Regions from separate parts of the Hylemonella sp. W303a genome, predicted to be linked through region 1. Evidence: predicted binding sites of a transcription regulator. Region 1 holds the regulator's gene; the other holds the start of a gene.

Region 1 (15,096 bases):
CAGTCGCTCGGAGCGGACACGGGACTGATGGTTAGCTACTACCCGACGCGCAATCGCTACTACGTGAGCACAGGCAGTTCGGGGCGCTCCGAGCTGTACTGCGCCAGCGCCCAGGGCGCGCCAGGCCAGCCTTTGGTGGACCACGTTGAAGCCCTGCGCTTTTGGTATGGCGAGGCCGATGCCACCGAGCCTAGGCGGGTGGTGCGCTACGTCGGCGCAGAGTCCGTGAGTGACTGGAGTCTGGTGATCAGTGTGCGACTGTGTTTGTTGATGCGTGGCAGGGAAGCCGTGCTGGGCGAGGACGATGCCTTGGATTACCTGGATTGCGAGGGGGCACGCGTCCAGGCTGCCGACAGGCATCCGCGTCGCGCCTACTTCACGACCGCAGCCTTGCGCGGAAGGACGGCATGGTGAGGAGACGCATGCAATCCGCCCGAGTGGGCTGCCCATGTCGACCTCCACGTCGACGCCGATGCGCGCGCACGCGCGAGGGCCTAGGCTCGCGGGCGCAGGCGCGCGCGCGGCATCGTGTTGCATGCGGGCCGTGGCCACGACGTGAGCGCGGGGTGACCTTGCTGGTGGTGATGGTGCTCTTGGTGATCCTGGGCGTGTCGTCTGGGGCTGTGCTGCGCGACGCCGTGTCCGCCGAGCGCTTCGCGAACAATCTGCGGCAGCAGCAGTGGGCCCATCAGCAGGCCGAGCTCGCCTTGCGTCACTGCGAGAGCGAATTGCGCAAACCCGACGGCAGCGAACCTGGCTTGCCGCCCGGCCTGGTTCTGCGTGATCCGGTTCTGGCCGAGTCCCGCCTCGCGCGCACTGAGTGGGAGGCACTGCCTGCTTGGCGACAAAGTGCGAATTGGACCGGCATCGCGGGCCTGTCCATGGCACGCGTGACGCTGTCTCACGATCAAGCGGGCGTGCCCGTGGAGGGGCTGCAACCAGGACGGCCGCCCGAATGCCTGGTGGAACTGCAGGTCTTGGCCGATGGCGCGCGGGTCCACGTGATCACTGCCAGAGGATTCAGTCCGGCGTACCCTGTCAGCTCAGGCGTGGTCCCGAATGCTGCATCGGTGGGTGGCGCGGTGGTTTGGGTGCAATCCATCGTGCTGTTGGGCACCGCGACTTCGGCGGCGCATGCAGACGGCCAGCGACCGATGCTCGATCGCCTCTGGCGCCGCATCCTTCTGCCGCCCGTGCCCTGATGGCAAGGTGGACGAGGCGCAATGGGCATGGCTTGCACACGGGAGTTGGCATGAGGTCCTTCAACCAACGCGATGCATGGGGGGAGGCCATCGGATCGCGTGGGTACACCTTGATCGAACTGATGGCTGTCGTGCTGATCGTGGCTCTGATGGCCGCAATCGCATACCCTGCGTACACCGACCATGTGCGCCGTGCCCATCGCGCCGAGGCGCGCGCGGCCTTGCAAGACGCCCAGCAGTACATGGAGCGTTACCACGCTGTGTACAACCGATACACCACGCAAACCGACGAAGCGCCGGTGTTGCCTCTGCGCCTACGCACCGTGCCCGAGGGGGCGCCGCCAGAGACAGCGCGTTACCGATTGAGCGTCAGCGAGGCGCAGGCAGAAGGCTACACGCTCAGGGCCGAGCCAGCGCCAGGATGGGATGAATCTTGCGGCAGCTTGACCCTGACGCACACAGGAGTGAAGGGACGAACGGGAACGGCACTGCCGGTGCCGGACTGCTGGCGCTGAGCACGGGCGGGCCTCGGTGCGACCGGCTCCGGGGCTAGGGTTTCAGCGCCGGAATTCCTCGACCAGGGTCTTGAACTCGTCAATGTCTTCGAAGCTGCGGTACACGCTGGCGAAGCGCACGTACGCAACCTTGTCGAGTTTCTTCAGCTCGCGCATCACCAACTCGCCGATGCGCGCGGACGGCACTTCGCGCAGGCCCAGGTTGAGCAGCTTTTCCTCGATGCGCTCAATGGCGCCGTCGATCTGTTCCGTGCTGACTGGCCGCTTGCGCAAGGCCAGTTGCAAAGACGCCATCAGCTTGCCGCGCTCGTACTCGATGCGCCGACCGTCCTTCTTGACGACCGTGGGAAAACTGACTTCCGGTCGTTCATAGGTGGTGAAGCGCTTTTCGCAGTGCCCACACTGGCGACGTCGGCGAATGAAATCCCCGTCCTCCGAGATCCGGGTCTCGACGACCTGGGTCTCGGGGTGGCCGCAGAAAGGGCATTTCATGGTGTGTGCCGTTGAACTGAGGTTTTATGCGCGCGCACCCGTGGAGCCGGCTTTGCCGGGCCACTGGGTGCGTCCCCCCTGCCACCGAAGGATGGCGTTCAGGGGGCTGAGGGTTGCGGCTCCAAGCCTGCCTGCGCAGGCTTGGACAACCCAAAGGACCATTGCCTCTGGCAATTGGTGCTGGGGCGCGTAGCGCCTCAGGGGGGTGTTCATTTGTACACGGGGAATCTCGCGGTCAGCGCGTTGACCTTGGCGCGCACCGCCGCGATGTTGGCTTCGTCGCGCGGCTTGTCCAGCACGTCCGCGACCAAGTTGGCCGTGATGCGCGCTTCTTCGTCCTTGAAGCCGCGCGTGGTCATGGCCGGTGTGCCGATGCGAACGCCGCTGGTCACCATCGGTTTTTCCGGGTCGTTGGGGATGGCGTTCTTGTTGATGGTCATGTGGGCGGCTCCCAGCACGGCCTCGGCTTCCTTGCCCGTGATGCCCTTGGCGCGCAGGTCCACCAGCATCACGTGGCTTTGCGTGCCGCCGCTGACGATGCGCAGGCCGCGTTGGGTCAGCGTCTCGGCCACGATCTGGGCGTTCTTCACCACCTGTTGCTGGTAGGCCTTGAAGGCTGGCTCCAGCGCTTCCTTGAAGGCCACGGCCTTGGCGGCGATCACGTGCATCAGCGGGCCGCCTTGCAGCCCGGGGAAGATCGCGCTGTTGATGGCCTTTTCATGTTCGGCCTTCATCAGGATGAAGCCGCCACGCGGGCCGCGCAGGCTCTTGTGCGTGGTGCTGGTCACCACGTCGGCGTGCGGCACCGGATTCGGATAGACGCCCGCGGCGATCAGACCCGCGTAGTGCGCCATGTCCACCATGAAGATCGCGCCGACTTCCTTCGCGATCTTCGCGAAGCGCGCGAAGTCGATGTGCAGGCTGTAGGCGGAGGCGCCCGCGATGATGAGTTTGGGCTTGTGGGCGCGCGCCTTGGCTTCCATGGCCTCGTAGTCGATGGCTTCCTGCGCGTTCAGACCGTAGCTGACCACGTTGAACCACTTGCCCGACATATTGAGCGGCATGCCGTGCGTCAGGTGGCCGCCCTCGGCCAGGCTCATGCCCATGATGGTGTCGCCGGGCTTGAGGAACGCCAGGAACACGGCCTCGTTGGCCGAGGCGCCGCAATGCGGCTGCACATTGGCGGCGTTGGCGCCGAAGATCCGCTTCACGCGATCGATGGCCAGCTGTTCGGCCACGTCAACGAACTCGCAACCTCCGTAATAGCGCTTGCCGGGGTAGCCTTCGGCGTACTTGTTGGTCAGCTGCGTGCCCTGGGCCCACATCACGGCGGGCGAGGCGTAGTTTTCGCTGGCGATCAGCTCGATGTGCTCTTCCTGGCGCTTGTTTTCGGCCTGGATGGCGGCAAAGAGTTCGGGGTCGGCTTGTTCGACAAGAATGTTGCGGTTGTACATGGCGTGCAAGTGTGCAGTTGGAGCGGGTGGTGACGCGGGCCTGTGCCGCAGGCGGGTACGCCCTGAGGGACGCATTGCAAGCGGAAAGGCTGCCCAGGCGCACGGCAAAACGCGACAGCTTGAATTGAGCCCGGGGGCCTGACATCATGCCGCGCGGCACGCTCCCCGGTGGTGGCCCACGTCAGCCACGCCAGCCGGTGAAGAAGCGGTGTTTTCCCGGGCGGCGGGCCTATCGCCAGTCGCGTGCCTGCCTAGTGTAGCCCAGCGCGGGTCCCGGGCCAGAGACCTGGGACATGGGGTCATTGCTGCTCAGTTGTTGAGCAGGGCGACCGTTTGCTTGACGCCCGCGGCCGCAGCGCCCGAGGCGCTGGCATGCGTTGCCGACTCCGGCCGGGCCGGGGCGGCCGGCATGGTGATTTGCATGGTGCGGGCGCGCACGGGCGGCTTGGGCACATCGGGCACGTGCTGAGCCTGGCGTGCGACCAGCGTCAGCAAATGGTGTTCGCTCAGTACCTTGGTCACATAACCACCATCGCTGGGCAGATTGGCCGCGCCCACGTAGCGGCGCAGGCCTCCTTCCACGGAGCCCGCGCGCATGATGTATTCGCGCAGCACACGTGCACCCACGTGCAGATTCGTCAGTGGATCGAAGGCCGCGAGCTGGCCGCCGAAGGGTTCGTATTTCTCGCCGTGGAGATGGGTCATGACCTGCATCAGTCCCTGCGCGCCCACGGGGCTTTGCGCGAAAGGATTGAAGCCGGATTCAATGGCCATCACCGACAAGAGCAGCAGAGGGTCCAACTTGTAGTTGTGCCCGATCTGATAGGCCTCCAGCACCAAGGCCGAGAGCGGCTGCGGCGCGATGCGGTAACGGCGGCTCAGCCAGTCCGTCACAGCGGCTTGCTGGGCGCTCAGGTTCTGCAGGTCGGTGGCGGTGGCTCGACCCACCGTGACCAGCGGGCTGGGTTCGTCCAAGGGCTCGCCAAACTGGCGCGTCTGTAGCCAGTCCATCAGGTGTTCTTCCCCGGCCTTGCGCAAACCGGAATGTGCGGCCAAGGCCAGCAGCACCAGGAGCACGCCCAGCCCAAACAGGGCGAACCCGTTGTGAGCCAGGGAATAAAAGAATTGGACAAGGCGGCGCGGCATCTTCCGCAAGCTGTCGCCCATGTCTTCAAGCGCTGTCATAGCAATCCTCTTCTCGCGCGGCTTGAACCGTGAGCCGACGCCCTGTCATGACCGGGTCCGCGTCGCGCGCGGTTCCTGGTGCTAGGGAGTCGGGCTGGTCTAAGCCACGTCTGGGTTGGTACGCCATCGGTCACACGAGCATCCATCACATGCCCGCGCTGGTGGTCCGATGTAGCCGGTTTCGGCAGCGGAGCCCCGGGGTGTTTCCTCAGCCATGTTGGGAGGCGGGAATCTGAAACCTCGGGGTGCGGGGCCGCGCGGTGGCGCCCCGTCAGTGCAACGAATTGTAATGGGGAGGGTATGTTTTTCTATCCATATACGGTCACTATGGCCTGGATAGCGGCCATGTGAAGGGCATGTCGATTTCTTGAAAAATCATTAGAGATCATGACTTTGCCAAGGGTTTTAGAGGTTTTTGATCAGGCTTTAAGGGATGTGTAACGTTTCGGTTAAAGGCCCAAAACTGTGGGTTTGACGCGACTCGCGGCCCAAAACCCCTCAAGTTGAGTGCCTAGATGCCGAGCCCCTGGCAGGGTGAGCGCGGCCTACATGCCGCCTAGCCAACGTGTTTCCACCAACGCGTTCCCACAAGCGCATGCGGAAGTTCCGCCGGTTTCGCTGGGCTGACGACGCTTTGCGCGAGCAAACCAGGGCCCGGGCGGCGACAATCAGGGTTCTGAGAAAACCTGCGAGGCAGGTTTTTGTTTTTTCGACTTCATCTGATATGTCATCTACCTCTGCCCCTCAGGATCCCCAGGCCAGCCAATCCTGGATCGACAAGGCCCAAGCTTTGCTGGATTCGCCCCAACTGAACCTGGCCGATGCCCAGGCCTGGCCTCGTGATGCCGCCAAGGCGGGCGCCCCCCTGAGCCGTGAACCGCTGGCTGCGCTCCGTAGCCGTCTGGCTGAGCGGGTCCAGGCCATCGAGGACTTGCAACACCGCGCGCAGGTGGAGCGTGAGGCAGCGGTGCTGCTGGTCCAGCGCATCGAATCCCTGTCGACCAAGCCCTGGCGCGAAGCGCAGGCCGGCTCTGAAAGCCTAGGCGCTGACGTGGCGCGCTGGCAGGCCGAGGCGGGCGCCTTGTTCCAGGCCAAGGAATGGCCCAGCGTTGCGCAGGGTGCGGAGGCCGGTGGCGCTCCGGCGGGCGCTGGCGCACGCATCGCGGCCCAACTCGAAGCCTCGCGCGCGCAGCTGGGGCTGGTTTGGGAGGCTTTTGGAGCGGCCTTGGCCCAGGCTCGCGTGGCGGCGGAGGACACCAGCGCGCCCTTGCCCCAGGTACCTGTTTGGGCAGAAGAGCTGAAGCAGGCCCGGGGCGAGGGGGCCAGCGGCGGCGCAGGCGGTGCTGCACCGTCTGCCCCCACCGTGGTGGCTGCGCCCTCGTCCGCCGCACAAGCCCGCCAGAACGACCCGGCACGCCTGGAGTTGATCAACAAGGCCGAAGCCCTGCTGCAAGGCGAGGGCGGCGCCGCTTTGGCGGGTCGCAAGCTGCAGGAAGCGCTGCGCGACTTGCGCGAGCAGTGGAAGAAGCTGGATCTCAGCGTTGGCGCACCGCATCCGCTGTTGTGGAAGCGCTTTGACGAAGCCTGCAGCGCGGCCCACAAAGTGGTTCAGGTTTGGCTGGACAAACTCAAGGCAGAAAGCGCTGAACACAAGGCCAAGCGCTTGGCCCTGATTGACGAGCTCAAGCAGTGGGTGGCCGCGCACGGCGTCGCGCAAGCCAGCGACGCGCCGGTCGCCGAGGACACCAAGACCGATTGGAAAGCCTACAACCGCGAACTCCACCAGTTCGGTGAGCGCTGGCGTGAGGCCGGGCACCTGAGCGAAAAGACGTTCGCCGAATTGCTGTCCCGCTGGAAAGCCGTGTGGGACGCTGCCCATGCGCCGCTGGCGAGGGCTCAAAAGGCGGGCTTGCAACGTCGGCAGGCTCTGGTGGAGGAAGCCAAGCAATTGAGCGCTGCCCACGCTGCTGGCGCGCCCTTGCGCATCGACGACGTGAAAGCCCTGCAGCAGCGCTGGCAGGTGGAGGCGCAGGCCATGCCCCTGGATCGCCGACAGGAACAAAAGCTGTGGGAGGCCTTCCGCAAACCCATCGACGACGCTTTTGCCTTGGACGCGGAACGACGGCCTGCTCGGCGAGGCGAACGCGGTGATCGTCCCTCTCGTGGACCCGGTGAAGGCCCAGGCGAGCGCTCCGCGCCGCGTCAGGCTGTCAACCCGGAGTCCATGACCCCTTATGACCGCGCGGTGTACGAGGCCGCGCAGGCCTTGCACGCGGCCAGCGCCAGCGGCGATGCCCAGGCCATCCATGCCGCCATGTCCGCTCTGGAAGCGGCGCGCCGGGCCGATCCCAAGGCGGTTGCGATGGCCTCGACGGCCTCCACAAGCGCGGCGGCTGATAGCGCAAAGGATGCGACCGCGAGCGCAGCCGCAGGCGATGGGGCCCAGGACACACCGGCCCCGGCACCCGCCGCGCCACGCAAACCGGTGGTGGCGGTGCGCGGAGATGACCGCCCAGGCATGCGCAAGTCCGAGCCCGCGGCGCCTCTTGGACGAGGCGAACGCGGTGGCAGGCCGGGGGCGACTCAGGGCCGCGACGAGCGGGGACGCGGGCCGCGCGACGCCGCGCGCGGCGGACCGGGGTCGAGCACGATGCAGCCGCGTCTGGGTGACGCCGCCTTCCGCGCTCAACGCGACGCGCTGGAACACGCGCAAGCGGCGTTGAAGAAACTGGCCGTGCAGGCTCACGGCGAGGCGCTGACGAAAGTGCTGGACGCTTGGTCGCAGCGCAGCGCGGAGCAACTGCCCAGCGCCCAGGAATTGGGCCGTGCCGTCAGCTCCGGCACGCGCGCGCTCTGGAGCCAGGCGCTGGCCTCGGCCGCGCAAGGCGATGGGGCCGAGACCCTGCTGCGGCTTGAGATGGCCGCAGAGGTGCCGACGCCCGCCGACCATCTGCCGGCGCGCCGTGCCCTGCAACTGCAGTTGCTGACCCGCCGCAATGATCCGCCTCCCGCCCAAACCTGGGGGCAGGACGTTGCCCGCGTGTTGGCCACGCCGCACACGCCCGATGCCGCACGTCGCCTGCAGCAAGCTCTCAAAGCCTTGTTGCGCGGCTGAAATCGGAAGCTTGGCGCTGCGCCTTCCGTGAATCCATAGTCTGAGGCGCCGCGCCTGCGACCGCTGCTAACCTCCTTCGCGTGTTCAACACGTCCCACGCGCAAGGAGGCAGGATGGATCAGTCACGGGAGCCGCCGCCGGATCACCGGTTCGACCTGCAAGAGCTCTTGCGAGAACTGGCCGGGCAGGAGAAACCGGCCACGTTGGCCTTCGTGCGCAGCGATTCCTTCGAACCGCCGCCGTCCGATCAGGGGCCCGTCGTCGGTTCCCCGGGCGCGGTTCAGGGCAATGACCATGGCTAGGTCCTCCTTCGTGCAAGGCCTGGTCGAGGCCGGCATCGCGAACGACAAGGAGGCCGATGGTCTGCAGCTGATGTTCGGTGCGCGGCACCTTGAGCTGTCCACCCACCTTCACAGCGCGCTCGAATCACCGGGACTCAAAGCCCGCTTGGCGCAACGCTACGCGGCCAGCATCGACAAGGAGGCCGTGTTGCTGGACCGGGCCGGGGTGCAGCCCGAGGCCCTGGCCTGCATCAGCGCGGAAGCCTCACGCCGTTTGCAGTGCCTGCCCTTGCAACTCACCCAGCGCACGCTGAGGGTGGCCCTGGCGCGGCCCGAGGATCTTGGCGTGGTGGCCGAAGTCGAGCGCGCCGTCGCCGCTGGGCCATCGGCAAGTTCCGTGGACACCGTGCAGGCGGATTTCGCCTTCACGCAGGACATCGAGAACGGCATTGAAGTTCACTACACCGACCGTGCGGGCCTGGTCACTTTGGCACGCAAGATCAGTCAGGAGCTCGGCCGCCCTCCGCGCGGGGCCATCGCGTCGTCGCCGGCGATGGGGGCATCGAACCCCGTGGCATCCGCCTCGGTGTCGGGCGCGGGAGAGCTGGTGCGCGGTTTGCTGCTCTACAGCCTGAAGCACCGCGCGAGCGACCTCCACCTTCAGCCCATGGCGAACGCCCTGGCCTTGCGCTTTCGCATCGATGGCTTGCTGCAGACCCGGCTGGTGCTGGACAAAGACCTGCTCGCGCCCCTGCTTTCGCACTTGAAGCTGATTGCGAGTCTGGATTTCGCTGAGAAAAGGCGGCCTCAAGATGGCCGCGTCAGCTTGGTTCAAAAAGGACGCAGCCACGATTTCCGCCTCTCCATCGTGCCCAGCGTGTTTGGAGAGAAGGCCGTCTTGCGCGCGGTGGGTTCGTCCGACCAGCGCGTCACACCCATCGACGAACTTGGGTTTTCGTCGCGCAACCAGGATTTGCTGGAGCAGCTGATCCAGCGCCCGCACGGCGTCTTGCTCGTGACCGGGCCCACGGGCTCGGGCAAGACCACCACGCTCTACGCGGCGCTGGCGCGACTGCACAAGCCCGAGGTCAACATCGTCACGGTGGAGGACCCGGTGGAACTGCGGATTGATGGCGTCACCCAGATCCAGACCCACGCAGCCATCGGTCTGGATTTCGCGCAGGTGCTGCGCGCCGTCTTGCGGCAGGACCCAGAGGTGTTGCTGATCGGCGAGATCCGTGATCTGGAGACCGCGCGCATCGCCACCCAGGCAGCCCTTACCGGCCATTTGGTCATGGCGACCCTGCACACCAACAGTGCCGCGCAGGCCGTCACCCGATTGGTCGATATGGGGGTGCCACCCTTCCTGGTGGCACCCTCCGTCATCGGCGTGCTCGCCCAGCGCTTGGTGCGTCGCATCTGCCCGCATTGCAAGGAGCGCTATGAACCGAGCGCCGACGTTCTGGACCGGATCTTCCACAACCGGGGTGACGCGCGGGTCCATTTCTGCCGCGGACGAGGGTGCCGACGTTGCCATGGCAGCGGGTATGCCGGGCGCATGGGTATCCATGAAGTTTTTATGCTGACGGACCTCATCCGCGATCTGATCTCGCGGCAGCAGTCTCTGATGGAGATCCAGCGCGCGGCACGCCAGGGCGGTTTCCGTTCGATGCGCCACGATGGCCTGCTCAAAGTGCTGCAAGGGCTGACGACCCTGGAGGAAGTGGACAAGGCGACGGTTGGGTGAGGCCGTCGCCGGGGTTCCGCTTTGCATGCCCGGCGCGCAGGGCAGGACTGTCAGTCGTTGTGCTTCAGCGTGCGCGCATGCCTCGGCGCTCTCAGACGCAGGACGCAGGCGCCCATTGCGGCGATCACCGCCAGGGCGGTCACGCCGGTCCAGCCAGCCTGAGCCAGCAAGGCATTGCCGAGCGCCGCCCCCATCGACATGCCGACAAAGGTGGAGGACAGCAGCACGGCGTTGAGCCGGCTGCGCGCGGTGGGGTCCAGGCTGTAGACGATGGTCTGGTGCGCGATCAGCGAGACCTGGATGCCGAGGTCGAAACCCACGGTGCTGGCGGCGATCAGCCACAGTGCGTGGTGCGGCGACAGCGCGGGCAGGAAGAACATCGCCGCGAACGACAGGGCAGTGAGCGCCGCGCCCGCGAGGCTGACACGGGCCGGGCCGTGCCGATCGGCATAACGCCCCGCCAGCGGCGCGGCCAGGGCTCCGGCCGCGCCTGCCAGGCCGAAGGCCCCTGCCGCGCTGGTGCCCAGGTGGTAAGGCGCGCCATGCAGCATGACCGCCATGGTGGACCAGAAGGCGCTGAAGGCCACCGACAGCAAGCCCTGGGCCAGCGCCGCGCGGCGCAGTTCCGGGTACTGCCGCCACAGCTGCAGCAGCGAACCGATGAGCTGGCCATAGGGGAGGCGGGACGTGGGCGCGAAGGGCGGCAGTGCACGCCACAGGGTCAGGCCCAGCAGCAACACGGCGGCCGCGGCCGCGGCGAACACGGTACGCCACCCGAAGTGTTCGGCCACGAAACCACTGATCACACGCGACAGAAGAATGCCCAGGAGCAGACCGGTCATCACTGTGCCGACGACACGGCCGCGTCGCTCCTCGGGCGCGAGCGTGGCCGCGGCGGGCACGATGTCCTGCGCCAGCGTGGCCACCAGGCCCAGCGCCAGGCTGGCCACCAGCAGCACGCCCAGCGTGGGCGAGAGGGCGGAGAGCAGCAAGGCGGCACCCAGCAGGCCGGCCTTGACCGCGATGACGCGTCGCCGGTCGTAGCGATCCCCCAGGGGCGCCAGCAGCAGGATGCCCAGGGCGTAACCGAACTGCGTCAGGGTGGGGACCCAGCCGACCGCTTCGGCCGAGGTCTGCAAATCCGTGCCCAGGACGCCGAGCAGGGGCTGGCTGTAGTAGATGGACGCTGCCGCCAGACCGGCACCCAGGGCCAGCAGGAACACTCGGTCCGAGGAGAGGCTGTCGTTCCTTTTTTCATACGTTTCTTGAATGGTATTCATCGGGATTTCCCAGTTTTTTTCGGAGTGACCTGATTTTTTCTCAATGAAACGAGCTTGGTTATGGCTTTCCAAGAAGATTGGTTATACGATTTATGCATGAATATCGAGGCCAATTCGCTGCCACCCGGCACCGACCGGATGCTGCTGATCGAAACCTTTGTGCGCATCGTTGAGGCTGGCAGCCTGTCGGCGGCGGCTGACCAACTCGGAAGCACGCAACCCACGATCAGCCGACGCCTGCAGGCCCTGGAGCGCACCATGGGCGTGCGCTTGCTGCAGCGCACCACCCACGCCATGCGCCTGACCGAGGATGGCCAACGTTGCTATGCACGTGCCAAGGACCTGATCTCCAGCTGGCACGCCTTCGAGAGCGAGACGCGCGGCGCGGGAGAAGAACCGGCGGGCACGCTGCGCGTGGTTGCGCCGCATGCCTTCGGGCAACAGCAGCTGGTGGCGCCCCTGGCGGACTACCTGCGGCGTTACCCCAAGATGCGGGTCGAGTGGCTGCTGCATGACCGCATGCCCGACTTCATCGCCGAGGGCGTGGATTGCGCCATTCGGGTCGGGGGTGTGCAGGACCCTTCGGTGGTGGCCCTGCCGATGGGCGAGGTGCCTCGCATCGTGGTGGGCGCACCGTCCCTGTTCGAAGCTGCCTTGCCCACCCATCCGGCCGAACTGACGCGCCTGCCCTGGCTGGCCTTGCGCACCTTCTATCGCAACGACATCAGCCTCACGCGCTTGGGTCCAGACGAGGTGGCGCGCATTGACATCCAGCCGCGTCTGTCCACTGACGGCCTGTACGCCTTGCGCAGCGCCGCCGTGGAAGGGCTGGGACTGGCGGTCGCTTCGGCGTGGGCCGTGCAGGAGGATCTGCGGGCAGGCCGGCTCGTGCACGTTGTGCCGCAGTGGCAGGCCGATCCGCTGCCGGTGCATCTGGTCTACCCACAGGCGCGCCTGCATCCTGCTCGCCTGCGCAGTTTCATCGACATCATGCGGGTCAGCGGGCCTGCCGCGCTCCATCGGCTGCAGGGCAGCCCGGTGGGTGATGGGGCCACGGCGTGAACGCCAGCAGCCCAACAGCCGTGGGAGTGCCTCAGGATTGAGGCGTTCGCGCTCGGGAAATTGGTGTGAACAGTCCCTAGGCCCCGGGGCGGTAGAAGGCGTCGAACAGCGCCAGCAGCGTGGGGTGTTCCCGCGTAAAACGGGCCCGGTTGACGAAATACGCCTCGCTGGCCACCGCGAAGAACTCGGAGATGTGTTCCGCGCCATAGGGGTCCAGCCAGGTCTCGGCCGCGCCAAAACGGTCGGCCCGGATGCAGGCTTCCTTGAAGTCGTCGTAGGCCGCTTCCAGCGTGTCTTGCCAATGCTGGCGGGCGGCGCGTGGCGCCAGGCCCATGAATCCAGAAGGCAGGGGTGGGCAGCCGTCCGCCACGCCGTCGCGCAGGTCCAGCTTGTGCACGAACTCGTGGATCACCACGTTGTAGCCTTGCGCGATGGCCTCGGCATCGGAGGCGGTGCGCACGTCCTGCCAGCTCACCATGACCGGGCCCTCGGGCATGGCTTCTCCGGCCAGCTCTTCTTCGTATTCATGGACCACGCCGTTTTCGTCCACCACCGTTCGGGGGGCCAACACTTCCTCGGGCTGCACGACGATGGTGACGAAGTCGTCGTACCAGCGCAAGGGCAGACTCCCTGTGCCAAAGCCCAGCACGGGCAGGCAGGCTTGAGCGGCGATCTGCACGGCCATGGCATCGGTGATGTTCAGGCCGTTCGCGCCATGGAACTCTTTGTCTTCCAGGAAGAGAGCGCACAGTTCGCGCAGTCGGGCGCGTTCTGATTGCGTGCGATCGTCCAGCCAGGGACAGGCTGCCAGGGCGTTCTGCCACAGAGCGTCGGGAATGGTGCGACGGGGGCGGCGTTGGGCCGACGAGCTGAGGAGGCGCCTCAGCAGAGAGCCCAGCCAGCCCATCTCAGCTGGCGCGCGTGGTTGTGCCCATGGCCTCGGCCAGCGTCAGACGTCTGACCCGCGCCGCGCTGCCGGCATGGGCCAGACTCAGACGCATGACCTCGGCGCGCGGCGCGCCCGGGCCATCCAAGTGCCAGTCACTCAGCACATGGCGGGTGCTCGAGACGGCACCGCTGGGGCGGGTCCCTTCGTCAAGCCGATGGTCGGCCGGGCGGTGCGTGTGTCCATGGATCAGGTTCGTGCAGCGCGCGGCCTGCAACCAGGCGCGCGTGAGAGCCGGGTCGGCATCGGCATAGGTCTCGCTGAAGTCGTTGCCAGCGGCGGCGCTCGCCTGTCTGCGGGCCTCGCTCTGGGCGCGGAGGTTGCGTGCGAAGGCACGGCGTTGGGCCAGAGGTTGCGCCAGAAAGTTTCGCTGCCATTCGGCGGTACGCACCTGCGCGCGAAACGCCTGGTATTCACGGTCGTCCAGGCAAAGGGCATCGCCATGGCTGAGTAGCCAGCGCGACGGCTTGCCGTGCGCGACGCCGAAGACGAGCGCGCTGGGATCGGCCAGCAAGGTCATGCCCGCGCGCCTCGCGGCCTCATGCCCAAGCATGAAATCGCGGTTGCCATGCAGAAAGTACAGGGCGTGGTTGGAGCTCGCGGCGAGCAAGGCCGCGATGCAGTCGCGCTCGAAAGCGGACTCCGCGGCGCTGGCCGCATCTGTTCCTGGATCATCCAACGCATCGTCCCCGACCCAGACTTCGAACACATCGCCCAGCAGGAAGATGGCGTCTGCAGGCGTGCTCGCCAGGTAGCGTTTCCAGGCCTCCACGGTCCGGGGCTCGCTGCCGTGCAGGTGGAGGTCGGAAATGAAGTCGACAAGCCGCCAGCTCGCGGGCGCGGCGACTTCAGCGACGAAGGTCTGGAACGAGTTCACTTAGGGGCAGATCACAAGGCGGTGGCTTTTTCGATCACCACGTCTTCCTTGGGCACGTCACCATGGAAGCCGCGGGTGCCCGTCTTGACGGCGGCGATCTTGTCCACCACGTCCTGGCCTGCGATCACCTTGCCGAAGACAGCGTAGCCCCAGCCCTGGCCCGAGGGCGCCTTGTGGTTGAGGAATTCGTTGTTCGCGACGTTGATGAAGAACTGAGCGGTCGCCGAATGCGGGTCGTTCGTGCGGGCCATGGCGATGGTGTATTTGTCGTTCTTCAGGCCGTTGCTGGCTTCGTTCTCGATCGGCGGCTCGGTCGGCTTCTGGTTCATGCCCGGAGCGAAACCGCCACCTTGGATCATGAAGCCGGGAATGACGCGATGGAAAACCGTGCCGCTGTAATGACCACTCTTCACATAGTCCAGAAAGTTCTCGACGGTCTTGGGCGCTTTCTCGGCGTCGAGTTCAAGCTTGATGACGCCGTAGCCGGTGATGGTGAGTTCGACTTGAGGGTGGCTCATGGAGGTCTTTCCTTTGGTTTTGTTGATGGTGCTGGCGGGCTTGGCTGCCGCGCTCTGGGCGTGAGCGGATTGAAGAGTGGGCCCCAGAGCGAGTCCCAAGGTGCAGAACAGGGTGGATAGGTGGCGCAGTGCCACGCGACGAGACTTCATCCGAGGGTTCCTTCAAAAATGATTTTCCATTCCTGGCCTTGGCGGCTCCAGTACTGGCGCTTGACCTGGCCTTTGGCGACGCCGGGGCGGGTGTCTTGGCTGTTGGGCGCGGAGGCTTCCTCGAAGGTGACGATCATGGTGTCGTCCTCGTCCGTCCAGCGCAGGTAGGAAAGATTTTGCAGTTCGATCGCGCGGCCTTCGTCGCGCGCCAGCTCGACGCGCAGCACCAGCTCCCACTCCCGCAGCGTGCGGCCACGGAAACCTGTGAAGTC
Region 2 (15,096 bases), on a different contig from region 1:
GAGAGAAATCAGGATTCAGAGTGACCATGGACCAGAAGGCCCCAAGGGTCTTCATGTACTGCTCCGCCGGGGCGCCGATGGACGCGAGGTAGAGACCCACCAAGGCCAGGGTTCCGACCAAGGTGAAGACCACCCCGCGCAGCCCCAGCTCAAGGGCCAGAAAGCGCAGGAACCTCATTGGGCCCAAGCCTCAACCGAGAGGAAGGGATTGTCCGAGGCGATCACGATGTTCTTGATGGCCCGGGAATAGACGTCCTTCTTGAGGCTGACCAGAGGCACCGAGGGTTGCAGCGTTCCGATCTTGGTCTGCAGGTCACGCGTGACCTTGATCCAGTCGGTCGCGACCACGGTGTTGTCCCAGGTCTGGAACAGGGCATCGAGGCTCGGGTCAGCGACACCGGTCACGTTCAAAGGCCCATTGCTCCGGAGCCACTTGCCCATGTCGGAGTAGAGATTGTCGAAGCCCTCGGCGTAGACCAAGGCCAAGTCGTACTTCTTCTCGGCAAAGACCAGGCGATTGAAGACCTGATCGCCGGTGCGCTTGGCCTCGACGGTCAGGCCGATCTTGGCGTACTGAGCCACCAGGCTGTCGGCCATCTTCTGCCCGAGATCCCCCAGAGAGTCGGGGAACAGCAGCACGGCGGTCTTGCCCTTGAGACCCGACTTCTCGGCCAGAGAGGCCGCAGCGGCGGCGTCGTAGGGATGGTTGGCCCCGAAAGGAGGCACGTTGTATTCAGCGAAGTTTCGGCTGAACAGATCGGATGGGAAAGCGCCGTCATTGACGATGGCCAGGTCATCGCGGTCGGTGACCCCGGGAACCAGGGCCTTGCGGTCCACGGCAGACGACAGAGCGTAGCGCGCCGTGGCGGAGGCAAAGGTAGGATTCTTGCTGTTGATCGCGACCTGATAGAAGGCGTAAGGCATGAAGGAGCTGAACTGGACGCCGCCCATCTTCTCGACCATGGGCCGGTCGGCCGGCGAAGTCTCGAGGATCAGGTTGATACGGGCCTCACGGAACTCGTTCAGACGGATCACGGGGTCAAGCACCCTGCGCAGGACCAGGGTCGACGTGGCCGGGGGGTGACGCAGATAGCTCGGGTTGGCCTTGAAGGTCACCCATTTCCCGATTTCCCAGGTTTCGAAGACGAAGGGACCGGTGCCCACGGGCGCGGTCGCGAAGGCCCGCTCCTTCTCACCAGAACGGAGATTGGTCGAGAGTTTGGTGCCCTTGTAATTCTCGGGGATGATCTTGAAGGTCAACACCGGAATGGCCCGGAACTCGGGAATGGGCTTGCGGAACTCGATGATGACGGTCTTGGGGTCCTGCGCCTTCACCGACGAAATGAAGGAGTTCAGGTAGTCCCGCTTGGGCGACTTGTTCTCGGGCGCCATGTAAGCGGCAAAGGAGTACGCAACGTCGGCGGCGGTGACGGGAGTACCGTCGTGCCACTTCACGTCCTTGAGCACCGCCGTGTACGTGGTCTTGGTGACCGGATCCTGGCTGATCGAGTCGGCCAGCGCCAGCTCGGCATTGAGCTTGCCCGAGGCGGCGTCGACCTCGAAATTGGCCAAGCCATCGAACACCAGTTCATTGGCGTTCATGCCCTGCAGGTTCTGCTCCAGCACAGGGTTCAGGGAGTCAGGAAGGTTCGAGATGCCGACCACGAGACCCTCGGGCTCCCGTTGCCAGAACATGAACACGGCGGCGGTAGCCGCCAAAACCAGGGCTGCGATGGCCCCGACGATGATCGCATTCTTTTTCTGAGCCATTTCAGCGCATCCTCACCACAAAGGAACTGTAGACGACTGCGTCGCCGGAATACTTGCCGTCATCGTTGGCCTTGCCCAACTCGAAGAAGTATTTCCCCGAGGTCAGCTGGGTTCCGGCATTGATGACCGGCCAGGAATTGCCCACCTTGTACTGGCGGTTCACCAGATCCTTGAGCTTCTTGGAGTCGATCTCTTTACCCGACTTGGTGTTCTCGTTGAACACACGGACAGGGCGGCTGTCGTCGACGGTGATGACCAGGTCGTTCAGGACGCCCTTGGGAATCTCCACCATGCCCCACCAGTACTCGGGCGAATTCTTGACCACTCCACGGAACTTGGCGGGGCGGCTCTTCTGGTCCGGGCCCTTGGCACCAGGAACGGGGTTGAACATGCCGATGAGCATGGGTTGCACGGCCTTGCCGCGGCTAGCGATCTCGGCGGCGATGGCCGCGTCCTTCTTGGCCTTCTCGATTTCGGCGGTGACCACGGCAATGCGAGCCAGCAGCTCCTGCTTCTGGGTCTCGACGTCCTTGAGCATGTCCTTGTCGATCACCCTGGGGTACTTGGCGGCGAAGGCCACGACATCGGCCTGCAGGCTGTCGATGTTGGCCTTGGTCTGCTGGTTGAACGCCAGCATGTCGTCGAGGGTCATGTTGCCGACCTTATCCGGGTCGGGCTGGCGGGCGAACTCCTCGCCGATTCGATCTTTGAACGAGTAGGCGTGGTTGCGCAGGGTCCGCTCCATCTCGTTGCGGGCGTCGACCTTTTTGCGGCGTGTGCGGTCCGACGCCAAAGCGATGATGGACCCTGCAGGATAGTTGCCGACTTTCTGAATGTCTGCCATGTCGGCCTCGACCTTGCCGTACTCGGCGATGGCTGCTTCGTAGCCAGCGATCTTGTCGTCGAGGGCGTCTTTGCCACGGGCAGCAGTCAAGAGATCATCAGGACCTTTTTCCCTGGCCCGGAAGTCCGCGATGGCAGCCAACTCCTTGTTCTCGGGGGCGTAATCGACGGCGTCGCCCAAGAAGTCGCTGGAACTCTTCATGAACTCCCTGGCGTTCGCGATCCGATTGGCGTTGAGCCGCAAGCGGACCACGGCCTTGGCCACGGGGGCGAGCTGGGTCTTGATGTCGGCGGGCAACTTGAGTTCAGAGGGGAAGCCGCTGGCAACCTTGACGGCGTTATTCCAGCCAGCCACCAGAGGGGGCTCCGCGGTCACCGGCAAGGCGGCGGCGGCGTCGACGGTCTTATCGAGCTCGGTCTTTTGGTCCAGGTAGCCCATCCATTGGCTCTTGACATTGGCCGCCTGGATGTTGGACCAGTAGCCCCGGGCAGCTTCAAAGTTGCCGGCATTCCACTCCTTCACGCCGCCAGCTATCAGCTCGTCGTCCTTCATCATCGAAAACTTGATGCCTGCGCACGAGGCCAGGGCGAGGGCCAGAACGGCCAGGATCACGACTTTCAGTTTTTTCATTGGGCCTCCCGGACCACGCGGAATCCGATGTCGCTAGCGCCCTGACTCGGGTCGACAGCACGGCGGTTGGAAATACGGAGATCATTGGGGCCGTCCATCCAGGATCCGCCCTTGACGATTTTGTAGGAAGGATCGGCGCTCATGTTGGCGTCGGGGGACGTTGAAGTCCACTGCCACACGTTGCCGACCATGTCGTTCAGACCCAGGGGATTCTTGCCATTGGGGAAGGAACCCGCCGGCGAGGGGTGGCTGAACTTCTTGTTGTTCGAGTAGTTGGCCCGGACTCCATCGGTGGGCGCCTGATCGCCCCAAGGGAAGATCGAACTTTGACCGGCCCGAGCGGCGATTTCGTACTCGTCTTCGGTCGGCAGACGGAACTTCTGGCCGGTGGCGGTCGACAACCAAGCGGTGTAGCGAACCGCCTGCTCGTAACTGACACCCACGACGGGCTGGTCGGCGCCGTTGAAGTTGTCCGAGTCGAGGTACTCGGGCCACTCACTTTGGGGCACGTTGGCGGCGTCGAGGTAGGAGCGGAACTGGCTGTTGGTCACTGGACTCTTGGCGATGGCGAAGGCGGCGACGGTGACGGTCCGTGGCTTCTCGTTGCCACTGGCGCGGCGATCATGATCGACCTTGCCGACCGTGTAGGTGCCTGCGGCCACGCTGGCCAGACTGTCGGCAACTTGGGCCAGTTCCTCGGCGTTGCGGTAGGACGCCTCGGTTTTCAAGCCAGCGTCGAGGGACGCCAGGAACGCCACTTCTGGCGCCTTGCGGGAAAAGTCGCCGGTGATCGTTAGCACGGCCCGCGTGTTCTTAAAGGCGTCGCCGCTGGGATAAGCAAAGGCCGCCGTTCCCTTGGCATCGGTGACGACGCTCTGGGCGGGAGCCTTGGCGTCGGCCGCGGACCAGACCACACTCAAAGGCAATCCGACCACGGGAACGCCATCCTTGGCGGTGACGGTAACGACGAAGGGAGCCCCACCTTGAACCAAGCCATCCTTGGGGTTCAGACTGACCTTGGAGCCTGCCAGTTGCGCGGCAGCCCAGGTCTCGATGGTTTGCGAGAGGAGCGGGGACGAGGCGTCGCCAGTGCGCAGCGTCAAGGCGACGCCCGCGCGATAAAGGCCAGCGTCGATCTGGACGACTTGAGAGAGACGGTCTCCCAAGGCACCCTTGCCCTTAACGACTGCGTCGAACTTGGGACCCAGGTCGGCAGCCAGCTTGGACGTCCGAGCGGCTTCGGCCTTGGCCCAGTCGGCGCTCGACACACGGTAGGAGGCCTGGAAGAGGTTGCCCTTCTTGTCCGCGGTGTAAGGACGGGTCGCCACCGCGGCCACCGCAGCCTTCATCTCAGCGGTCAGAACGACCTTGTTCTTCTTCTCTCTTTTGATGGCGCCGCTTTCGGTGAGCAAGTTGTAAACCAGATCATCGAAGGCCGTCGCCTGAGCCTCGGCCTCGGAGGCACCCGAGCCGAACCCGTAGTAGTAACCGGCCTCCCTATGGGTGGCGACAAAGTCGGTACTGGCTGCGTGCGACACCGTCGAAAACGCCACTATCCAACAGGTCGCCAGCGTGTATATGTGCTTCTTCATTCGTCCTTTCCGGGTCTCCGTCGGCCGGATTCCCCCAATTGGCAATATCCTAGGGCAGACCGTCCTGCTTTCAGGCCGGTCAGCCGCGTTTTTGCGCTTTGTTTCAAACTTTGCGGACTTTGAATCCGAAATCCCGGCTTGACGGGCACCGTGGCGCAGTCCGGAGTGTGACATCGAACGCTGCCCCAGCCCCTATTGGTAACCATTGGTGACATTGCGCACCCGCATACCCCCGCATACCCATTGGGGTGGACGATGACCACAGAGGCCGCATCTTCAACCACGTGACAGCGCAAGGAAAGCGATATGTACCTGAAACGCCAATCGCCGTCGTGGCCGTGACTGCAGCTCTTCCTCTCGCTGTTCGCGCAAGCCGCGATGGACTAAGCATCGACCTTGATTGGCGTGTGAACGCATTTTCAGATGAAGCTCCGCCGAAACTGGGCGAGTTCGCCTCATGCACTGCCGCATTGAACAGATCGAAGGGAGATTCACCGGCCCCCGCTGATGTCGCGGTAAGAACGAGTGGACAATTCCAAAAGTTTGCAGCGGGCGCTGCCCAAGTCGGTCTCCACCAACGTCGCAAGGAACCCCACCGAGCGGGAACGGTTCCCTCGCTAGGCTACGTGCAGCGGTTGCCCTAATGCGCAGGCCCTCTTTTCCATGACTTTCGCTCACCTTCCGTCTCGACCGTTTCACTCACTGCGCCCGAACTTGCGGATGCGTCAGTGCGCGCGTCTGCTGACAGTTGGCGTCATCGCAGTCGGGCTAAGTCAATTGGCCGGTTGCGCGGCCCAGCTCTGGCCGCCATCGAGCTGGTCGCTGTCGGTGGATTTGCCTTTTCTGGATCGGCAGCCGGTCACGGACACGGCTCCCATCCCAAACGCCACGCCTGTGCCAACACGCCCAAAAGATCTGGGCACCGCCGCCGAGGCGCTCGCCTACGCCGAGGCGCTGTGCGCCTTGTCGCCCGACGCGCTGGACGCTGAAATCGAACGCCTCCAAGCCATGGCAAGCCAAGACGGCCACAGCGCGCTGCACGAGCAACAACTTGCGTTTGCTCAGCGGCTTGCGCTGCGGCTCGCGTCACTGCGCGCAGAGCAACAACGCCTGCAAGAATTCAACGATCAACAGGCACAACTTCTGCGTGAACGGCAGCAACGCATCGAGCAGTTGAACGGCCAGATCGCCGCGATGCGCGCCGTTGAGGACAGCCTGCCTCAGGCGACGCCCCTGCCTTCCTCCAAGGCTCCGATCGGGCCCGGGCCTGCGAACCCGCCCTCCCCCCACACCGACCCGGACAAAGCGGGTTCCACGCCATGAGCGCCAGTCCAGTCTCCACCACCTTGCTCGTCGTCGACGACGATGCGGACATGTTGCGCCTGCTCACCTTGCGGCTGGAGGCCGCGGGCTACCGCGTGCTCACGGCCGCCTCGGCGGAAACTGCGCTGACCCAGCTCGCGCTGGAACGTCCTCAACTGGTGCTGTCGGACGTGCGACTGCCAGGCAAGGACGGACTGGCCTTGTTCGATGAAATCCACGGTCAACACCCCATGCTGCCGGTCATTCTGCTCACCGCGCATGGCTCCATTCCAGACGCGGTGGAAGCCACGTCGCGCGGTGTCTACACCTACCTGACCAAGCCCTTCGATGGCAAGGAGCTGCTCGACAAGATCGCACAGGCCCTCGCGCTGCACAGCGCCCACGCCTCGGACACCGCCGCCGCGGCCAGCACAGCCGCGAACGAACCTTGGCGCGCCGACATCGTCAGCCGCTCCGCCCGCATGGCCGAACTGCTGGCCGAAACGCGCATGGTGGCACGCAGCGACGCCAGCGTGCTGCTGCGTGGCGACAGCGGAACGGGCAAGGAACTGCTGGCACGCGCCATCCACAACGCCAGCGCGCGCGCGAAAAAGCCGTTTGTCGCAGTGAACTGCGGCGCCATTCCGGAAAACCTGTTGGAAAGCGAGCTGTTTGGTCACGTCAAGGGTGCCTTCACAGACGCGCACACCAACCACAAAGGGCTTTTCCAGGCGGCGGACGGCGGCACTTTGCTGCTGGACGAAATCGGAGACATGCCACTGGCCTTGCAAGTCAAGTTGCTGCGCGTGCTGCAAGAACGCGCGGTGCGCCCGCTGGGTGCGGCGCAATCCATCCCGGTGGATGTGCGCATCGTGAGCGCCACCCACCGTGATCTGGATGCCGCGCTCGCCGCTGGCCATTTCCGCGAAGATTTGTATTACCGCCTGAATGTCGTCACGCTGCACCTACCCACCTTGGCGGAGCGGCGCGAGGACATTCCGCTGCTGGCCAATCACTTTCTACGCAAGCTCGCAGGCAAATACGGCAATGAGGAAAAAGGGCGCAAGCTGGCGGGCTTCGCGCCCGAGGCACTCAAGGCCCTGGCCACCGCGCCCTGGCCAGGAAATGTGCGCCAACTGCACAACGTGGTGGAACAGGTCTGCGCCTTGGCCACCACGCCCTTGGTGCCCCTGACCTTGGTGCAGCGCGCGCTGCGCACCCCCTCGGTCGAGGTACTCAGCTATGCCGAAGCAAAACAGCGCTTCGAACGCGACTACTTGGTCAATCTCCTGAAGCTGACCGATGGTCATGTGGCGGACGCTGCGCGCCTGGCGGACCGCAACCGCACCGAGTTCTACCGTCTGCTGCAAAAGCACGGACTGACCCCAGGTCGCTTCAAGACGGGCGGCGAGACCAATGTCCCAGGAACCAGTTCGCCCCCGTCATCGAATTCATCTGTCGCCCCAGAACGACATGGCCAAGTGCTTGATGAATAAGGAGTTTTTACCGTATGGCGTTGAGGCCGTCGGGCCTTTGTCGCCACGCAGCGACAAAAACAAGGGGTTAGCGGAACTTTTTCACGAAACTTTACCGCTCGCTCTGAAAAACCATCACAAGCCGTTGATTTAAAAAGAAATTTTTGGGGTGGCACGGCATTTGCCCTGATCAGGGCATGCCTGCACTCTCTTCCCGTCTCTCCACCCGCTCTTCAGACGGCGGTGGCCCCGCCTCTGCGGCTGGCACCGGCTCAACACAAGCGGGTCTGTCGTCCACCTGCGACAGCACGCACGACGCCGCCACCGCCCCGCCCCTGCATCGCGGCAGCATGCCTACCCAACCCTGGGTGGGCTTCTGGCGAGGCGTGGGCCTGGGCCTGAGCGCAACCCTGCGGCGCCTGCTGACGCCTTGGTCACCTTCAGCGCAGCCCCTAGGAGCGGCGCAGGCCTCGAATGCCGCGCGACAACGCGCCGGTCACCAACGCCGCCGCGTCTTCATGCTGCTGATCGCGGCCTCCACCGCCGGCACCGCGGCCCTGTTCATGCATGCCCAGCCCTTGGCGCCGACCGCCCTGGCTGGCTGGATGCAAATCGCCCAAATTGCGCTGTACGCGCTGCTGTCGGCCTGGGTGACCTCCGGCTTCGTGACGGCGCTGATGGGGGCCTGGGTCCTGCTGCGCGGCGACCGCCATGCGCTCTCGGGCCGGGCCGTGCGGCAGCACCGCATGAACCTCGAAGCACGGACCGCGGTCATCATGCCGATTTGCCATGAAGACGTGTCCACGGTCTTCGCAGGCTTGCGGGCCACCTGCGAGTCGCTGTCCGCGACGGCACGTGCCCAAGGCTTCGCGGCCGGACAATTCGATGTGTTCGTGCTGTCCGACAGCAGTCGCCCTGAGGTGCTGGCTGCAGAGCGCACGGCCTGGGAAGAGCTGCGCGCGACGCTGGCCGCCAGCCACGCCCAGGCCGGTCTGCCGCAGGTCGAGGTCTACTACCGCGCGCGCCGCCGTCGGACGCACCGGAAAGCGGGCAACGTGGCGGATTTTTGCCGCCGCTGGGGACGGGACTACCGCTATATGGTCGTGCTCGACGCCGACAGCGTGATGAGCGGCGACGCGCTCGCCACCCTGGTCAAGCTGATGGAGGCCAATCCGCAGGCGGGCATCATCCAGACCGCCACCCAGGCCGTGGGGCACGTCACGCTGCACGCGCGTGCGCAGCAGTTCGCCAGCCGCGTCACGGGGCGTCTCTTCACCCTGGGCATGCAGTTCTGGCAACTGGGCGAGTCGCACTACTGGGGACACAACGCCATCATCCGCGTCGAGCCCTTCATGCGGCATTGCGGACTGGCGCCCATCGAGGGCCAGGGCGGCCTGAGCGGTCCCATCCTCTCGCACGACTTCGTCGAAGCCGCGCTGATGCGCCGCGCGGGCTGGGAGGTCTGGCTGGTCTCGGATGTGGGCGGCAGCTACGAGCAGCAGCCGCCGGACCTGCTGGCCGAGCTGCAGCGCGACCGCCGCTGGTGCCAAGGCAATCTGCAAAACGCCCGGCTGATGGCCGAGCCCGGCATGCACCCCGTCCACCGCGCCATGTTCGTGACGGGGGCCCTCTCCTACATTTCCGCGCCGCTGTGGCTCGCCTTCCTCACCCTGGGCGGCGTGCTGTGGTTCAACGGTGCGGGCCACGCGGGTCTGGGCTCCGCGTGGATTGGCACGGGAACGCTGAACAGCGATCTGGGCTGGCTCTGGGCTTGGACCTTGTGCCTGCTCTTCGTGCCACGCCTCTTGGGTTTGACTGCGGTGCTGCTCAAGCGTGAACAGCATTTCCACGGTGGCACGCGCAAGCTGCTGCAAAGTGCCTTGCTGGAAGCGCTGCTGGCCCTGCTGCAGGCACCCATCCGCATGATCGCTCACAGCCTATTCGTGCTGATCGCGCTCACCGGCTGGAAGCTGGAGTGGAAATCCCCGCCGCGCGAAGCCGCCGCCGTGCCGTGGGCGCACGCTCTGCGCCAATTTGCGCCGGCGAGCTTGGCACTTTTGCTGCTGGTGGGCGGTGTGGCGGCCTTTGAGTCCTGGAACGCTGCGGACATCGGTTATCCGCTGTGGTCGCTGCTGCTCATCCTGCTGCCCGTGGGCCTTCCGCTGCTGCTGGCCGCGCCGCTGACGGTGCTCAGCAGCCAGCCCGGCCTGGGTTCGGCATTGCGCGCGAGACAATGGCTGCTGATCCCGCAAGAGGCGTGGCCTCATGCCGTGTTGCGCCGCGCTTGGCGGCATGCGGGAAGCTAATGATCTTCTCTTCCTAGCCTGGCGTGCTGCCAGCCCGCACGGGCTGGCAGCACGGCTGTCACAGCGGCGCCGCGCTAATCAAAGAGTCAAAGACGCGGCATTCCGGGCGGCAGGCCCTTCATCCCTGGCATGCCACCCATGCGCTTCATCATCTTCATGAGGCCGCCACCCTTCATCTTCTTCATCATGTCTTGCATCTGCTCGAACTCCTTGAGCAGCCGGTTCACGTCCTGAACCTGCACCCCAGCGCCCAGGGCAATGCGACGCTTGCGCGTGGCCTTGATGAGTTCGGGTTTGCTGCGCTCCCTGGGCGTCATGCTGTGGATGATGCCCTGCTTGCGGCGCATGTCTTTCTCGACCTTGGCCGTGTCCACCTGACCCGCCTTGGCGGCAAGCTGGCCCGGCAACTTGTCCATCAGGCTGGCCAGGCCCCCCATCTGGTTCATCTGCTGAAGCTGAGCCAGGAAATCGTTGAGGTCAAAGCTCGCGCCACTCTTGACCTTGGCCGCGAGTTTTTGCGCGGCCTCGATGTCCACGTTGGCCGTGACTTGCTCAACCAGGGCCACGATGTCGCCCATGCCCAGCACACGCCCCGCGTGACGCTCGGCGTCGAAGACTTCCAAGCCGTCGATCTTCTCGCTCACGCCCGCGAACTTGATGGGCGCACCCGTGACGGCGCGCACGGAGAGCGCCGCGCCACCACGTGAATCGCCATCCATCTTGGTCAGCACGATGCCAGTCAGAGGCAGCGCTTCCTTGAAGGCCTTGGCGGTGTTCACCGCGTCCTGGCCTTGCATGGCGTCCACGACGAACAGCGTTTCCACCGGATCCAAGATGCCATGCAGGTCCTGGATTTCCTTCATCAAGGCTTCATCGATGGCCAAGCGACCCGCCGTGTCCACCAGCAGCACATCGAAGTAGTGCTTCTTGGCGTAATCCAGCGCGGCACGGGCGATGTCGGCGGGCTTCTGGTCGGGCGTGCTGGGGAACCACTCGGCCCCGGCCTGGGCCGTGACGGTCTTGAGCTGCTCGATGGCGGCAGGGCGGTACACGTCGCCCGACACCGTCAGTACCTTCTTCTTGCGCTTGGTGATCAGGTGGCGGGCCAGTTTGGCCGTGGTGGTGGTCTTGCCCGCGCCTTGTAGGCCAGCCATCAGGATGACCGCGGGCGGCTGAGCGGCGAGGTTGATGTCGGCTGGGCCTTTGAGGGCGCCGGACTCGTCCACCTCGCCCATGGTGGCGGCGAGCTCGCGGTTGACCACCCCAACCAAGGCCTGACCGGGTGTGAGCGATCCCACGACGGCCTGGCCCAGGGCTTTGTCCTTGACGCGGGTGATGAAGTCGCGCACCACGGGCAGGGCCACGTCGGCCTCGAGCAGGGCCATGCGCACTTCGCGCAGCATGTCGGCCACGTTGCCCTCGGTGATGCGGGCCTGGCCGCGCATTTCCTTGACGATGCGCGAGAGTTTGTCGGTAAGGGCGTTGGCCATGAATGAAAACCACTCTCTATACTTAGGTCCGTGATTTTATCGAGCGCCCCTCATCTCCCTGCCTGACACCATGCCTTTCGCAATCCCCTTTCACGCGCTGCTGCCGGGCTTGGTGTGCGCGCTGGCTTACGTGGTGTCAGCGCTGAGCCCGGGCCGGGGCGCCCGTGCAGCGCTCGGCCTGGCGTGGCTGTTGCACGCCCTCCTGCTCGGGGTGGGGCTCGGCCTATGGCACGACGAGCCTCACTTCGGTTTCGCGCCGGCCCTCTCGGTCACGGTCTGGCTGGTGGTGGCGGTCTACGCCGTCGAGGCCCGTTACTACCCAGCACTCCAGTCGCGGCGCGCGTTGCCCGCCCCGCTGGCGGCGCTGTGCTTGGTGGCCGTGGTGTTGAGCCTGTTTTTCCCCGGGCAGGTGATCACCCACCATGGGGCCCTGCTCCTGCCCTTGCACTGGGCGCTGGGCATCGCCTCGTACGGCCTGTTCGCCGTGGCCGTGGTGCATGCCTTGCTGATGTTGCGAGCCGACGCGCGCATCCGCCATGCCAGCGACTCCGACAGCGGCCTGCCCTTGCTGACCCTTGAAAGGCTGACCTTCCGCTTCGTGACCGCGGGCTTCATCCTGCTCACGGCCACCTTGGCCGCTGGGCTGTTGTTTGACGAACACCTTTACGGCACACCCTGGAAATGGAACCACAAGATGGTGTTTTCCGTGCTGTCATGGCTGGTGTTCGCGGTGCTGCTGCACGGGCGCTGGCGCCTCGGCTGGCGAGGCTGGCGGGCAGCCCGCTGGCTGTTCACCGGCGCGGGGCTGCTGTTGCTGGCCTACGTGGGCTCGCGCTTCGTCCTTGAAATCGTGCTGCAGCGTTCGGCCTGACCCCATGAAGTTTCTGCTTTTCCTGCTGATCATTCTGTTGGCGGTCTGGCTGTGGCGCTCCGGCCGAACGGCCGAAGCTGAAACCAAACGAGCCTCGGACCCGACGCGCCGGTCGTCCCCCCAGACCGCGCCCGAGGACATGGTGCGCTGCGCGCATTGCGGCCTGCATCTGCCGCTGCGCGAAGCGATTGCCAGTTCCAGCGCGCACTACTGCAGCGTCGAACACCGGCGGCTGGCGGAACCCGGAACCTATTGAGCATGGCCGAGGAACGGGCCAACGATGGGGCATGGCATGGAGGCTGGTACAGCCCCGCACAGCGGCTGGATTCGCCCAACTTCGGCCCGCGCCCGGCGAGGGATGGCGACGATGGCCAGGCGCCCGTGATCGATCTCATCGTCTTGCACTCGATCAGCCTACCGCCTGGCCAGTACGGCGGTGATGCGGTGCAGCGGCTGTTCACCAACACGCTGGATTGGAACGCCCACCCCTATTTCAAGTCCATCGAAGGTTTGCAGGTGTCTGCCCACTTCTACGTACGGCGCGACGGCGAACTCTGGCAGTTCGTGAGCTGCGATGACCGCGCTTGGCATGCCGGCGTCTCGCATTACTGCGGGCGTGACAACTGCAATGACTTTTCCATCGGCATCGAGTTGGAAGGCCTGGAAGGCGACAGCTTCGAACCAGCGCAGTACGACACACTGACTCGCCTGTGCGCGGCCCTGGCCCTGCGTTATCCCGTGCGACAGATTGCGGGGCACGAACACATCGCACCCGGCCGCAAGGCCGACCCAGGACCGGGCTTTCAATGGCGACAACTGCAAGCCCGCCTCGATTGGCCCGTTCAGTACTTTCCCGAAGTCAGCACAAGCTGACTTGCCTGAGCGATCGACGCGCAGGACGATGTTGCGTTTTGCGCGGCGCGTGACGCACGCATCACACCACGCAAACAAGCGGCCCGCCGGCCCGTTTCCACGTTTGGGCCGCGTGCTGTCTGGATGGCCGCTCACGCATTGCGGAGTGGCAAGGGCTGCGCACATGCATGACCGGTTCATGAACACCAAAGCACGCCGCACGGGCTCGCCCTGGCGCGTTTCAAGCCCATGCCATGTGGGCCTGCTCCAGTAACTTTTGCACACCGGCGTGACCTTCTTCACGCGCTTTCGGACGAATGCACCGCTACACTACGGGTAGTGGATTGCCTCCGTCGCACCCCCTACCTATAGTGTTTCCAGCCCCAGAAACATTTCGCGCCACGAACATAGATTTGCCAGACACGAGGAAAAGATGCAAACCGGCCTGATCACTCCCCCATCCTCCCATTCCCTAGCCACCACGTCCTTGCCGCAAGGTGCCGGTATGACGCACGGCGTGGCCTTGGGCGCCAGCAGCGCGCTCGCCCATTACCAAATCATTCGCCGCAACGGCGCCGTCGTGCCCTTTGAGCCGAGCAAGATTGCCGTGGCGCTGATGAAAGCCTTCCTGGCCGTGCACGGCGCGCAAGGCGCGGCCTCGGCCAGCGTGCGCGAAACGGTGGACGGCCTGACTCAGGCCGTGGTGCGCGCGCTGACGCGCTCGCGCCCGGGCGGTGGCACCTTCCATATCGAAGACGTGCAAGACCAAGTGGAGCTGGGCCTGATGCGCGGCGGCCACCACGAGGTGGCCCGTGCTTATGTGCTCTATCGCGCCAAACGCGCCGAGGAGCGCGCCCAGCAAGCAGCGCAGGCGGCCCCGCAAACGCCCGTGCTGCACGTCACGGACCACGGCCAACGCGTGGCGCTGGACCTGAACCGCCTGCAACGTCTGATCGAAAGTGCCTGCTCCAATCTGTCGGCTGACGTGAAGCCAGAGCCCATCGTGGCCGAAACCCTGCGCAACCTCTATGACGGCGTGCCGCTGGAAGAGGTTTACAAGGCCGCCATCCTGGCCGCTCGCACCCTGATCGAGAAGGACCCGGACTACACCTACGCCACCGCGCGCCTGCTGTTCCACACCATCGCCAAGGAGGTGCTGGGCCGCGACGTGCAGCCGTCTGAGATGAAGCAGGCCTATGCCGACTACTTCCCCGGTTTCGTCAAGAAGGGCGTGGACGCCGAGCTGCTGAACCCCGAGCTGCTGCAGTACGACCTCAAGCGCCTGGGCGCGGCACTCAAATCCGAACGCGACCAGCAGTTTGACTACCTGGGCCTGCAAACCCTGTATGACCGCTATTTCCTGCACGTCAAGAAGACGCGCATCGAACTGCCGCAGGCCTTCTTCATGCGCGTGGCCATGGGACTGGCGCTGAACGAAATCGACCGCGAAGCCCGCGCCATCGAGTTCTACGAAGTGCTGTCGTCCTTCGACTTCATGTCGTCGACGCCCACGCTGTTCAACAGCGGGACGCTGCGCAGCCAGCTCTCCAGCTGCTACCTGACCACGGTGCCGGACGATCTGGATGGTATTTACGAATCCATCAAGGAAAACGCCCTGCTGTCCAAGTTCGCGGGCGGCCTGGGCAATGACTGGACGCGCGTGCGCGCGCTGGGCAGCCACATCAAGGGCACGAACGGTGAGTCTCAAGGCGTCGTGCCTTTCCTGAAAGTGGTGAACGACACCGCCGTGGCGGTGAACCAGGGCGGCAAACGCAAAGGCGCGGTTTGCACCTACTTGGAAACCTGGCACCTGGACATCGAGGAATTCCTTGAGCTGCGCAAGAACACAGGTGACGACCGCCGCCGCACCCACGACATGAACACGGCCAACTGGATTCCGGACCTGTTCATGCGCCGCGTGATGGAAAAGGGCGAGTGGACCCTGTTCTCGCCCTCCGACGCGC

What was found. The regulator NrdR, encoded in region 1, represses ribonucleotide reductase genes. The targets are predictions, from matches to a motif close to CACNANATNTNGTG.
Region 2: ACLBKS_RS06455 (ribonucleoside-diphosphate reductase subunit alpha) is a predicted target of NrdR. The motif match lies at 13,493-13,506, and genes of this name have one in related genera.

The regions. Positions count from the first base shown of each region.
Region 1 is NZ_JBKFDG010000006.1:184,636-199,731, reverse strand. Features, by position in the region: gene ACLBKS_RS12970 (PilW family protein) at 1-414, shown strand, start outside; gene ACLBKS_RS12965 (hypothetical protein) at 567-1,202, shown strand; gene ACLBKS_RS12960 (type IV pilin protein) at 1,253-1,717, shown strand; gene nrdR (transcriptional regulator NrdR) at 1,760-2,209, opposite strand; gene glyA (serine hydroxymethyltransferase) at 2,419-3,663, opposite strand; ZMP/ZTP riboswitch at 3,748-3,916, opposite strand; gene ACLBKS_RS12945 (transglycosylase SLT domain-containing protein) at 3,973-4,848, opposite strand; gene ACLBKS_RS12940 (DUF349 domain-containing protein) at 5,573-7,963, shown strand; gene ACLBKS_RS12935 (hypothetical protein) at 8,086-8,259, opposite strand; gene ACLBKS_RS12930 (GspE/PulE family protein) at 8,258-9,991, shown strand; gene ACLBKS_RS12925 (MFS transporter) at 10,042-11,271, opposite strand; gene ACLBKS_RS12920 (LysR family transcriptional regulator) at 11,368-12,333, shown strand; gene ACLBKS_RS12915 (zinc-dependent peptidase) at 12,410-13,240, opposite strand; gene ACLBKS_RS12910 (UDP-2,3-diacylglucosamine diphosphatase) at 13,242-14,156, opposite strand; gene ACLBKS_RS12905 (peptidylprolyl isomerase) at 14,168-14,674, opposite strand; gene ACLBKS_RS12900 (murein L,D-transpeptidase family protein) at 14,821-15,096, opposite strand, start outside.
Region 2 is NZ_JBKFDG010000003.1:49,211-64,306, reverse strand. Features, by position in the region: gene ACLBKS_RS06510 (ABC transporter permease subunit) at 1-178, opposite strand, end outside; gene ACLBKS_RS06505 (ABC transporter substrate-binding protein) at 175-1,770, opposite strand; gene ACLBKS_RS06500 (hypothetical protein) at 1,772-3,244, opposite strand; gene ACLBKS_RS06495 (SUMF1/EgtB/PvdO family nonheme iron enzyme) at 3,241-4,836, opposite strand; gene ACLBKS_RS06490 (hypothetical protein) at 5,500-6,159, shown strand; gene ACLBKS_RS06485 (sigma 54-interacting transcriptional regulator) at 6,156-7,634, shown strand; gene mdoH (glucans biosynthesis glucosyltransferase MdoH) at 7,811-9,919, shown strand; gene ffh (signal recognition particle protein) at 10,006-11,409, opposite strand; gene ACLBKS_RS06470 (inner membrane protein YpjD) at 11,480-12,280, shown strand; gene ACLBKS_RS06465 (PP0621 family protein) at 12,285-12,536, shown strand; gene ampD (1,6-anhydro-N-acetylmuramyl-L-alanine amidase AmpD) at 12,539-13,153, shown strand; gene ACLBKS_RS06455 (ribonucleoside-diphosphate reductase subunit alpha) at 13,566-15,096, shown strand, end outside.